3 regions of the Pelorhabdus sp. sgz311001 genome follow, and region 3 is predicted to be linked to each of the others. Evidence: riboswitches for the same ligand, from Rfam matches in the RefSeq annotation. Region 3 holds a riboswitch; each other region holds the start of a gene.
What was found. Region 3 has a riboswitch for glycine ahead of AC0MXB_RS06805 (amino acid permease). Riboswitches for the same ligand answer to the same signal wherever they lie in the genome.
Positions count from the first base shown of each region.

Region 1: linked by a shared signal. The riboswitch ahead of gcvT (glycine cleavage system aminomethyltransferase GcvT) and the one ahead of AC0MXB_RS06805 (amino acid permease) in region 3 are both predicted to bind glycine.
Region 2: linked by a shared signal. The riboswitch ahead of AC0MXB_RS10200 (ABC transporter substrate-binding protein) and the one ahead of AC0MXB_RS06805 (amino acid permease) in region 3 are both predicted to bind glycine.

Region 1 covers NZ_JBVXUT010000004.1:155,628-158,907, forward strand. Annotated here, with positions in the region: gene gcvPA (aminomethyl-transferring glycine dehydrogenase subunit GcvPA) at 1-367, opposite strand, end outside; gene gcvH (glycine cleavage system protein GcvH) at 369-758, opposite strand; gene gcvT (glycine cleavage system aminomethyltransferase GcvT) at 761-1,861, opposite strand; glycine riboswitch at 2,033-2,120, opposite strand; gene AC0MXB_RS11775 (amidohydrolase) at 2,241-3,280, opposite strand, start outside.
Region 2 covers NZ_JBVXUT010000003.1:316,806-320,085, reverse strand. Annotated here, with positions in the region: gene AC0MXB_RS10205 (methyl-accepting chemotaxis protein) at 1-1,044, shown strand, start outside; glycine riboswitch at 1,135-1,207, shown strand; glycine riboswitch at 1,220-1,318, shown strand; gene AC0MXB_RS10200 (ABC transporter substrate-binding protein) at 1,490-2,656, shown strand; gene AC0MXB_RS10195 (acetyl-CoA C-acetyltransferase) at 3,051-3,280, shown strand, end outside.
Region 3 covers NZ_JBVXUT010000002.1:157,997-161,276, reverse strand. Annotated here, with positions in the region: gene AC0MXB_RS06810 (ATP-dependent helicase) at 1-1,243, shown strand, start outside; glycine riboswitch at 1,412-1,489, shown strand; glycine riboswitch at 1,493-1,569, shown strand; gene AC0MXB_RS06805 (amino acid permease) at 1,690-3,072, shown strand; gene AC0MXB_RS06800 (ECF transporter S component) at 3,158-3,280, shown strand, end outside.

The DNA.
Region 1 (3,280 bases), on a different contig from region 3:
AGATCATGGATTGATACTCCCAGAGAGCCTGCAAATACCCTTGCGAAATTTCTGGCTGGTACTGCGTATAAGCCGTATAAAATTCCGATCGCCCCAGTACATGAGCTACCACGCTGGGAATATAGCGATCATAGGCGCCTGCGCCTAAAAAGCAAGTAAAATCCTGTAGATTATCATTTTTTTGCGCAAGCTGCCGTAAATGACTGGCAAGCTCGTGCTCCGACAAGGGCGCTGGCAGGGGCAAATCACCTTGCAACCTAACACGCTCTGGCACATCTTCAAACAAATCAGCGATCTTAGAAGCGCCAATCGCCTGAAGCATCGCCTGACGGTCTTCTTCCGTATGAGGCAAATAGCTCCAGGCCATATTAGTGGCCCCCTTCGGCCGCAAGTTCTTCGTAGGCTGTACTGTCTAACAGAGCGTCAAGTTCAGCCAAGTTGGAAATTTCTACAGCAACAATCCAGCCTTCACCGTAAGGATCTTGATTGATCAATTCTGGCGCATCTTCTAGCCCCATATTGACCTTTACGATTTTCCCGCTAACTGGCGCATAAATATCCGAAACAGCCTTTACTGATTCAATGACAGAGAAACTGTCACCAGCTGTTAGTTCGCGACCTTCTTCTGGCAGCTCGACAAACACAACATCACCTAACTGTGCTTGTGCGAAATCGGTTACACCAATATAAGCCATATCGCCTTCAACCCGAACCCACTCATGATCTTTCGAATACTTTAATTCTGCTAGAATGTTCATCATTATTTCTCCTCCCGTTTATAAAATGGTTTTGAAATCACTTGGGCAGCAATTTTTTTACCACGAATCTCCACAAAAAGCTCCTGACCGATTTGGGCATACTCACTGTTGATTAAAGCCAGTCCGAGATTTTTATCTAGGGACGGTCCATAAGAGCCTGTTGTAATCTGGCCAATTCTTTCTTCGCCGCAAAAGACGGGATATTCCGCTCTAGCCACACCGCGGCCGACCATTTCAATCCCCACCAGTTTGCGCTGCGGCCCCGTTTGTTTTTGCTTTGCCAACACTTCTTTCCCATTAAAATTTTCTTTATCAACTTTTACAAAAAAGCCAATTCCCGCCTCGATCGGCGTAATTTCTGCGGTCAATTCATGACCATATAAAGGAAAGCAGACTTCAAAGCGCAGTGTATCGCGACAACCAAGACCTGCTGGCAAAAGCCCCATAGGCTTACCAACTTCCATGATCGCTTCCCATAGATCGGCAGCATCCTCAGGTGCGCAGTATAATTCAAATCCATCTTCGCCGGTATAACCAGTGCGAGACAATAGTACCTTCTTGCCTGCAACAATCACTTCCGGCCAAAACCAGTAATAGGTGAGATCCGCTAAGGGAGCATCCGTCAGGTTGGCAAGAATCTTTTTAGCCACAGGCCCTTGCAGCGCCAGTTGGGCTGTCTGATCTGACAGGTTTTCTAGCGTAACAGCAAAACCAGCCTTATTTTCTTCCATCCAGGCCCAATCCTTGTCAATATTCGCCGCGTTCACTACCGCCAGATACTGCTCAGCCGAATATTTATAAATAAGCAAATCATCAACAGTGCCGCCGTCGTTATAACACATGGGTGAATAAAGAATCTGGTTCTCTTGTAATCTCGCTACGTCATTTGTCACTACTTTTTGCAAAAAATCTAGAGCATCTTTCCCTGTGACCAGAAATTCTCCCATATGGGACACATCAAACAGTCCCGCCTTCGTCCGCACTGCCAGATGCTCTTCTTTAATCCCGCTGTACTGAACTGGCAGCGACCAGCCGCCAAATTCCACGATTCGACCACCATAACGCAAATGGGTTTCGTAGAGAGGGGTTCGTTTTGCCGTCACTTACATCACTCCTATCATTTTAATGAAGAAAATACCATTGATTTTAGAGCACACAAAAAGGACAGAGAACAACAGTGTAGTTTCACTCTTGTTCTCTGTCCTTTTACCTGAGAGATTTACTCCTGACGGAGTCCCCATCGGTGACACATCGTTGTGTGCTCTCCAGAGTCTGGTCCGGCTGCAGTTTGTTTACCTGAGAGTTTGAACAAAGCTTTGCTCCTTCGGTGCGCCTCGAAGGCGTCTCTCCCGCAGTCATCATTCCTAGTTATAAAGTTTTAAAATAGTAAAGCTGTAAAACCGTCTTTTTTTAAGTATATGAGAGGAAATATTTTCTGTCAATTCACTTCGTTAAAAGATTTCTTATCAAATTGAGAATATTCTAGCCTTCCAGCCGTTCATAAACTACCTCGCCATCAATCATGGTAAGGTCCACTTGAATATCCATCAACTGTTCCTCGGGATAAGCTAGAATGTCTTCGGAGAGAACAACAAGATCAGCCAGTTTTCCCACTTCAATACTTCCCTTGATGTTTTCTTCAAAGCTCGCATAGGCGCCGTTAATCGTGTACAGCCGCAACGCTTCTGCCACAGTAATCTTTTGGTTAGCGCCAATCACTTCCCCGGTTCGTCGATCCCGGCGATTGACAGAGCCGTCAATGCCGCGCATCACACTCTCTTCGCAAGTTGGCGCATCACTACCGATTACCGGTCGCAGCCCCGCGTCAATATAGCTTCTCGCCGCAAACATATAATCGGCTCTATCGCCATAGTAACGGCGATAGTCACTACCGTTAATCGTCATAAATGCCGGATTTGAGACAGGAATAATTGCAAGGGAAGCCATACGAGCAATCAGCGCTTCATCAGTTAAAGCGCAATGCTCAATACGGTGGCGACAATCCTCACGGGGATACTTCGCCGCTGCCTGCTCATAGCCTGTAAGCATCATTTCTACTGCCAAATCGCCTACAGCATGGGCTGTCATTTGACAATTCGCCGTATGTACCGTCGCAATCATAGCGTTAACCTCATCCTGGGTCCAGGTCAAAATTCCTGGCAGCTTCTCATTATGACTGTAAGGCTGGCGGGTCGCACAGGACGGGCCGCTAGTACCGCCGTCAATCATAATTTTCAACGTACCTAGTTTAAATCTTTCGTCGCCAATCCCGCTTTGCAGTCCCAGCGCCAAAAAATCATCGCAGAGTTTTTTAGAAAAAGGCTTACCAAAAACACTGTGCAGCATCGCATAGACCCTAGGCTTGAACTCCCCATTATAGCAAGCTTGCTGCATCAACTGAAATGATTGTGCGCCAAATTCACCGGGATCATGAATCGATGTAATGCCTGTTTTCAAGAGTAAATCATTGGATTTTTTTAGAGCCGCCCGCATTTCTGCATCACTATAGACAACCTTAGACC
Region 2 (3,280 bases), on a different contig from region 3:
GAATGCCAGCTTTTGGCCCGAGGGGATCTGTGCCCTGTTGCGTCGAAAGTGCAGTCAGACGATGAACTGGGACAACTGGCGCAAAGTTTTGCGGATATGCGTCTTACGCTGTGTCAGCTTGTGCAGCGGGTGAAAGAGCAAGCGGAGGCAGTGAATAGTTCAGGCAGTCAGCTTAGGGAAAGCGCGGATCAATCGGCGCAGGCTTCGAATTTAGTGGCTCATTCTATTACGGAAATTGCTGGCGGTATGGCGGCAACGGCTGCTTCGGCGACTCATATCGCTGAAATTATTGATAACATGTCGAATCGCACAGCTCAAATAGCTGAGACGGCTCAAGCTGCTGCGGGAATTGCTCAAAATACGGCGAAAGAGGCTGAAATTGGTCAGAAAGCGGTTGGACAGGCTGTAGGGCAAATGGAACAGATTAATTCGGGGTCACAAGCAGTAGCCGCCGCGATTGAACAATTAGCAAAAGGCTCAGATGCAATTCGTCCGATCGTGGAAATGATTTCGGAAATTGCTGGTCAAACGAATTTATTGGCCTTGAATGCCGCAATTGAGGCGGCTCGTGCCGGCGAGCAAGGCCGTGGGTTTGCCGTCGTAGCGGAAGAAGTAAGGAAATTAGCTGAGCAATCCAATCAGGCTGCCCAGAAAGTTACTTTACTGATTCAGGAAAATCAAACGAATATGGATCAGGCGATTGCTGCGGTACAGCTTGGTACAGAAGGGGTGCGCGTTGGTCGGGAAGTCGTGAATTCTGCTGGGAAAACCCTGGAAAATATTATGATAGCCATTGTAGCTTTATCAGAGCAGATGAAGGGGATTTCTGATTCGATCCAAACAATGGCGGATCATAGCAAATCAGTAGCTAAGGAAATTCACGGTGTCGATACCGTGAGTCGTAAGACAGCCGCGGAAGCTGAAACTGTTTCTGCCGCTACAGAGGAACAAGCTGCATCTATGGCGGAAATTGCATCGGCAAGTAAACGGTTAGCTGATCTTGCTGTAGATCTAAAGACAGCCGTAGAAAAATTTTCTGTGTAATTTTATATTTAATTACACTTGCATATTAAGCTGTCTTGTTTTATAATTATAAACGTTTTCGATGTACACACTAAAACTACATATTTCCGGATGAAGTTTGCGAGAGAGAGGCTGAATCAGCCCGCCGAAGGAGTAAAACTCTCAGGTACTCATAAAATTGGGTGATATCGTAAAGGGACGGGACTCTGGAGAGATCCGAGCGCATCGGACGCCGAAGGTGAAATACAGCAGAATTGCTGGCAAAGCTCTCAGGCAAAAGGACAGAGACAAAAAGTGCGAATGTGTTTAGTTTGTTTTATTCGTATTTTCTTTGTGATTCCAGAGTCAAATCATAGCTGATTTGACTCTGTTTGTTTTTGGGGGAGCTTTTTGGCATCGCTGCATGTAAGGTACATCGCAGATCAGTAAAGAAAGCAGCGATAGCTGTAAAAGGAGAGATTTTGAGATGGGGAAAAAATGGTTTCGGAGTATGACAGCGGCGCTTTTGGTACTGATGGCAGCCAGTTTTTTAGGGGGCTGTGGCGCTAGTTCTTCCAATGAAGTGCAAATTGGTCTACTGAATGAATTAACAGGCGGCAACGCTACCATGGGAAATTCTACTACGAATGGTGCGAAGCTAGCGATTAAAGAAGCGAACGCGAAAGGTGGCGTCTTGGGAAAACAAATTAAAGCCGTAGTGGCTGATAATAAAAGCGAGCCGTCTGAATCGGCTAATGCCATGACGAAACTAGCGACACAAGATCGTGTAGCAGCTGTTACCGGTATCTTTTCTAGTTCTAACGCCATTGCCGCTTCGAGCGTAGCTGAGTCGGTAAAAGTACCGCTGTTGGCAGTGGGGGCGACAAATCCCAAAGTAACAGTCGACGAAGGCACTGGTAAGGTAAAGGATTATACTTTTCGAGTTTGCTTTATTGATCCTTTCCAGGGGACCGTTGGCGCCAACTTTGTTTTAAATAATTTGAAACTGAAGAGCGCTGTTATTCTTGTCGATAACAGCAGTGACTATAGTAAAGGGTTGGCCGCTTTCTTCAAGAATGCCTTTACTAAGGGTGGCGGCGCCGTGCTTGCTGAAGAAGCGTATTTGCAGAAAGATCAGGATTTCAAAACGATTTTGACGAAAGTAAAAGGATTACATGCTGATATTATTTATGTGCCTGGTTATTATGAAGAGGTAGGCAAGATTGTAAAACAAGCTAGAGAACTTGGAATCACATCGCCCATGCTTGGCGGCGATGGTTGGGATTCGCCTAAACTCGTAGAGATTGCTACGCCAGAAGCGCTTAACAATACTTATTTCACGAACCATTATGCGGTTGATAACACAAATCCCACATCGCAGGCTTTTGTGGCTGCCTATAAACAAGAATATGGCCAATCGCCTGATGCCATGGCGGTACTTGGCTATGATGCAGCTAATGTTCTGATTCATGCCATTCAGCAGGCTAATAGTTTAGAGCCGGCGAAGATCCGTGAAGCTTTGGCGGCGACAAAAGATTTTGCTGCAATTACGGGAAATATTACATTGAATGCGACGCATGATGCCGTAAAAAATGCGGTAATCATCGAAATGAAAGATGGCAAACAAGTCTTTAAAGCGACAGTCAATCCCTGATTTAGCGATAGACGAGAATATAATACAAGAAATTTTGTAAAAATAGGAGCAGCAGGAATGATTTAGAATTCCTGCTGCTCTTACATATTTTGTGAAAAAATATACTTGATAAGACAGTGAACTTTTTGGAGAATTATCGGGAATTGCAGTATGTAGACAGAAATGACGAAAAACAAGACATAATACGAACAAAATAATAGACATATTAGACAAAGTTGTCATTTTAATTTTCAGATTATTTGAAAGAAAACGTATATTTTGAACGGTTTTTCTGCAAATAAAGCCAAGTCTAATTTTTGTCGGAAAAGCTGGTATGGATCTTGCAATATAAAGATGGTGAGAGCCAAAGGGACTCTTGCCAGAATAAGAGAGAAAACTGTGAGGGGGTATTTTAATGAAAGAAGCAGTTATTGTGAGTGCTGTACGTACGGCTGTTGGCAGTTTCAATGGTTCATTGGCGTCACTGTCGGCGGTAGAACTGGGGGAAATCGTAATTCGTGAAGCCTTGTGCCGAGCAAAAGTGAATCCAGAGCTTGTTGATGAAGTGATTATGGGCAATGTATTGCAGGCTGGTCTTGGCCAGAATCCGGCAAGGCAGGCTGCTGTTAAGGCGGGGATTCCGAA
Region 3 (3,280 bases):
TACGGAAAATCCTTATGGGGCGCCCATTGACATTCGTTGTCTCAGTGATTATAAACAGCAGGCTAAGTATTTGATTGAGGCGATTCGACAGGCGGTCGCGAAAGACAGTATTGCTATTTTATATCGCAATAGCTCATCGGCGATTATCCTTGTGAATGAATTGGAGCGAGCCGGTCTTTCTTTTGCCATGCAAGATGAGGACAAGCGCTTTTTCTCTCACTGGGTCGTGGCTGATATTTTAAACTTTATGCGACTCAGTTACTCTGATAAACGAATTGATATTTTTGAAAAGATCTTTGCGAAGATGAACGGCTATATTACGAAGCAGCAGCTGGAAGCCGTAAAAGAATTGGGAAATCACGAGTCGGTATTTCAGAATTTACTCCGTCATGTGCCGCTGCAGGACTATCAGTGGCCGCTTATTGAAAGTTGCCGGGACGTAATTATTTCTTTAAAAGAAAAAAAGCCTCTGGCAGCCATTGCGGCAATTCGCCATCAGCTTGGTTACGACAAGGCCTTAGATCGAATGTGTGACCGACTGGGGTTTCGCAAGGAATATCTCTTGGGCATTTTAAACACACTCGAGGAGATTGCATCAGGACTTGATAGTGTCGAAGCCTTTGCCAACCGCTTGAAACATCTAGAAACTGTGACTAAGCAGGCGAGACAGAAAAAAGATCATCAAGTGACTCTGTCGACCTTTCATAGCGCGAAAGGAATGGAGTTTGACAAGGTCTATATGATTGATTTAATTGAGGGAATTATTCCTGCCGCCAGCGATGTAATGGAGAAACAGCAAGGAAAGCCAGCTGCTATGGCCGAGGCGGTTCGTCTCTTTTATGTAGCTATGACGCGAGCTAGGCACCAACTTCAATTGATCACTTATGAGAAGCGGGATCAGGAAAAAGTCAGTGAGTCGCAGTTTGTTATGGCCATACGCCATATGGTAACGCCGCCCAAGGCGCCATCGCCGCAAGCGTTGCAGCCGAAGCGTCAGCCAGTGAGAAGTCCCTTTGCAAGCACGCGGCTAGTGCCAACTCAGCCAGCAAAAGTTTTATCGCCTACCGCCATTCGTAAGCGCGAGGGGCTGAAGGTAGGGGCTAGGGTCAGACATGCCCGGTTCGGTGAGGGCCAGATTACGGCGCTCAATGCGGTGAGTCTCGATATTAAGTTTGCCGACAAGGTGAAAACTTTAGCAGTTGCCGTGTGTTTAGAGGAAGGCTTTCTGGAGCCTGTTCGCTAAAGTAGCGATCAAAGATATTGGCTGGGACAGTAAGCTATTGGCTAACGCTAAGGATTTATTGTAGCTCATATACGCACAGAAAAGAAAAATGTTTGTTTAAGGTTGACAATTTCTATGAAGAGTGCTAAAGTATGTAACTGTACTATCAAAGTGAATACCGAACTTCGTATGAAGGTAACGGGAGAGAGATTAGCAATAATCCGCCGAAGATGTTATGCTTTCAGGCAAAAGAACCGTTACTGGACGAACCTCTGGAGAGCCTCAATTGAGCACCGAAGGAGCAAGCTGATACTAAATCAGTGAATCTCTCAGGTAAAAGGACAGAGCAGACAAAGCTATTTTCTTGCTGTTTTATTTTGAGGCCAAATTTTTATAATTTGGCCTCTTTCTGTTTTTCTCGAGGCTGGTATTTGGCACGTAGTAACAGAAGGGAAGGCGGGATACATATGTCAGAAGAACAAACTTTATCACGGGGGCTGAAAAATCGTCATGTTCAGCTGCTGGCCATTGGCGGGGCGATTGGAACAGGCTTGTTTCTCGGCTCAGGTCGTTCGATTCACTTAGCGGGGCCATCGATTTTATTTGCCTATATGATTACAGGCACGATCTGTTTTTTTGTAATGCGGGCGCTAGGCGAATTGCTACTGTCTAACAGCAAATATCATTCGTTTGTGGATTTTGTCCGCGACTATATGGGTAACGGCGCTGCCTTTATTACGGGTTGGACGTACTGGTTTTGTTGGATTTCCTTGGCGATGGCCGATGTGACGGCCGCGGGGCTGTATATTCAGTATTGGTTTCCCAATATCGCGCAATGGGTTCCCAGTCTCATGATTTTAGTTGTGCTACTGATTATGAATTTGACGGCGGTAAAGCATTTTGGTGAAATGGAATTTTGGTTTGCTTTGATTAAAGTTGTGGCGATTTTAGCACTTATTGTAATTGGTTCGTTTATGGTTATCAAAGGGTTTGCGACTGACGCTGGCCCGTCAAGCTTTGCTAATCTGTGGAGCTATGGCGGCTGGGTTCCTAATGGAATCAGCGGGTTCATTCTGTCTTTCCAAATGGTGGTATTTGCGTTTACGGGCATTGAATTAGTTGGTTTGACTGCAGGGGAAACGGAAAACCCCGAAAAGGTCATTCCGAAGGCCATTAATCATATTCCGCTCAGAATTATTGTATTTTACTTTGGCGCTCTCTTTGTCATTATGAGTATTTATCCCTGGACGGCGCTCAGTCCGGCAAAAAGTCCTTTCGTGCAGGTTTTCTCGGCGATCGGGATTACCGCGGCAGCAACGATTGTTAATTTTGTTGTGTTAACTTCGGCGGCATCGGCTTGCAATAGCGGTATCTTTAGTACGAGCCGCATGGTTTATGCTTTGGCACGAGAAAGTAATGCACCAGAATCGATGAAAAAATTAACCTCCAATCAAGTACCGGCGAATGCTACGCTCTTTTCGGCTTTCGTTATACTATTAGCCGTGATTCTGCAATATATTATGCCAGAAAGCGTCTTTGTCTTGATTACCAGTATTTCGACGTTCTGCTTCATTTTTATCTGGGCGATGATCACGATCTGTCATTTGAAATATCGTAAAACGCGACCAGAGCTTGCGGCAAAAAATAAATTTAAAATGCCACTGTACCCTGTGATTAATTATATTATTTTAGCTTTCTTTGCCTTTGTATTAGTCACCTTGGCATTAAATGAAGAAACACGCGTTGCTCTGTTTGTGACGCCAGTATGGTTTATTATGCTTGGCGTGATTTATAAAGCCGCGAAGAGCAGAACGAAAGAAGCCGAGGATGGAGAAAGCAGTTTAGCTTAATTTAGGGATTTGCCTATTGTGTAAAGTTGTTTCGTGTGATATGGTAGATAAATATTTTATTTTTCGATAAGGCAGGCATTTTAACATGAGACAATCTTCAAGGTATCAAACGAAACAATTAGTTATGGCAGCTTTAGGCATCGCTCTAGTGTTTATTTGCACTTCTTTTGTCAATATACGCTTGCCCATTGCGGCAAATGGCGGACTC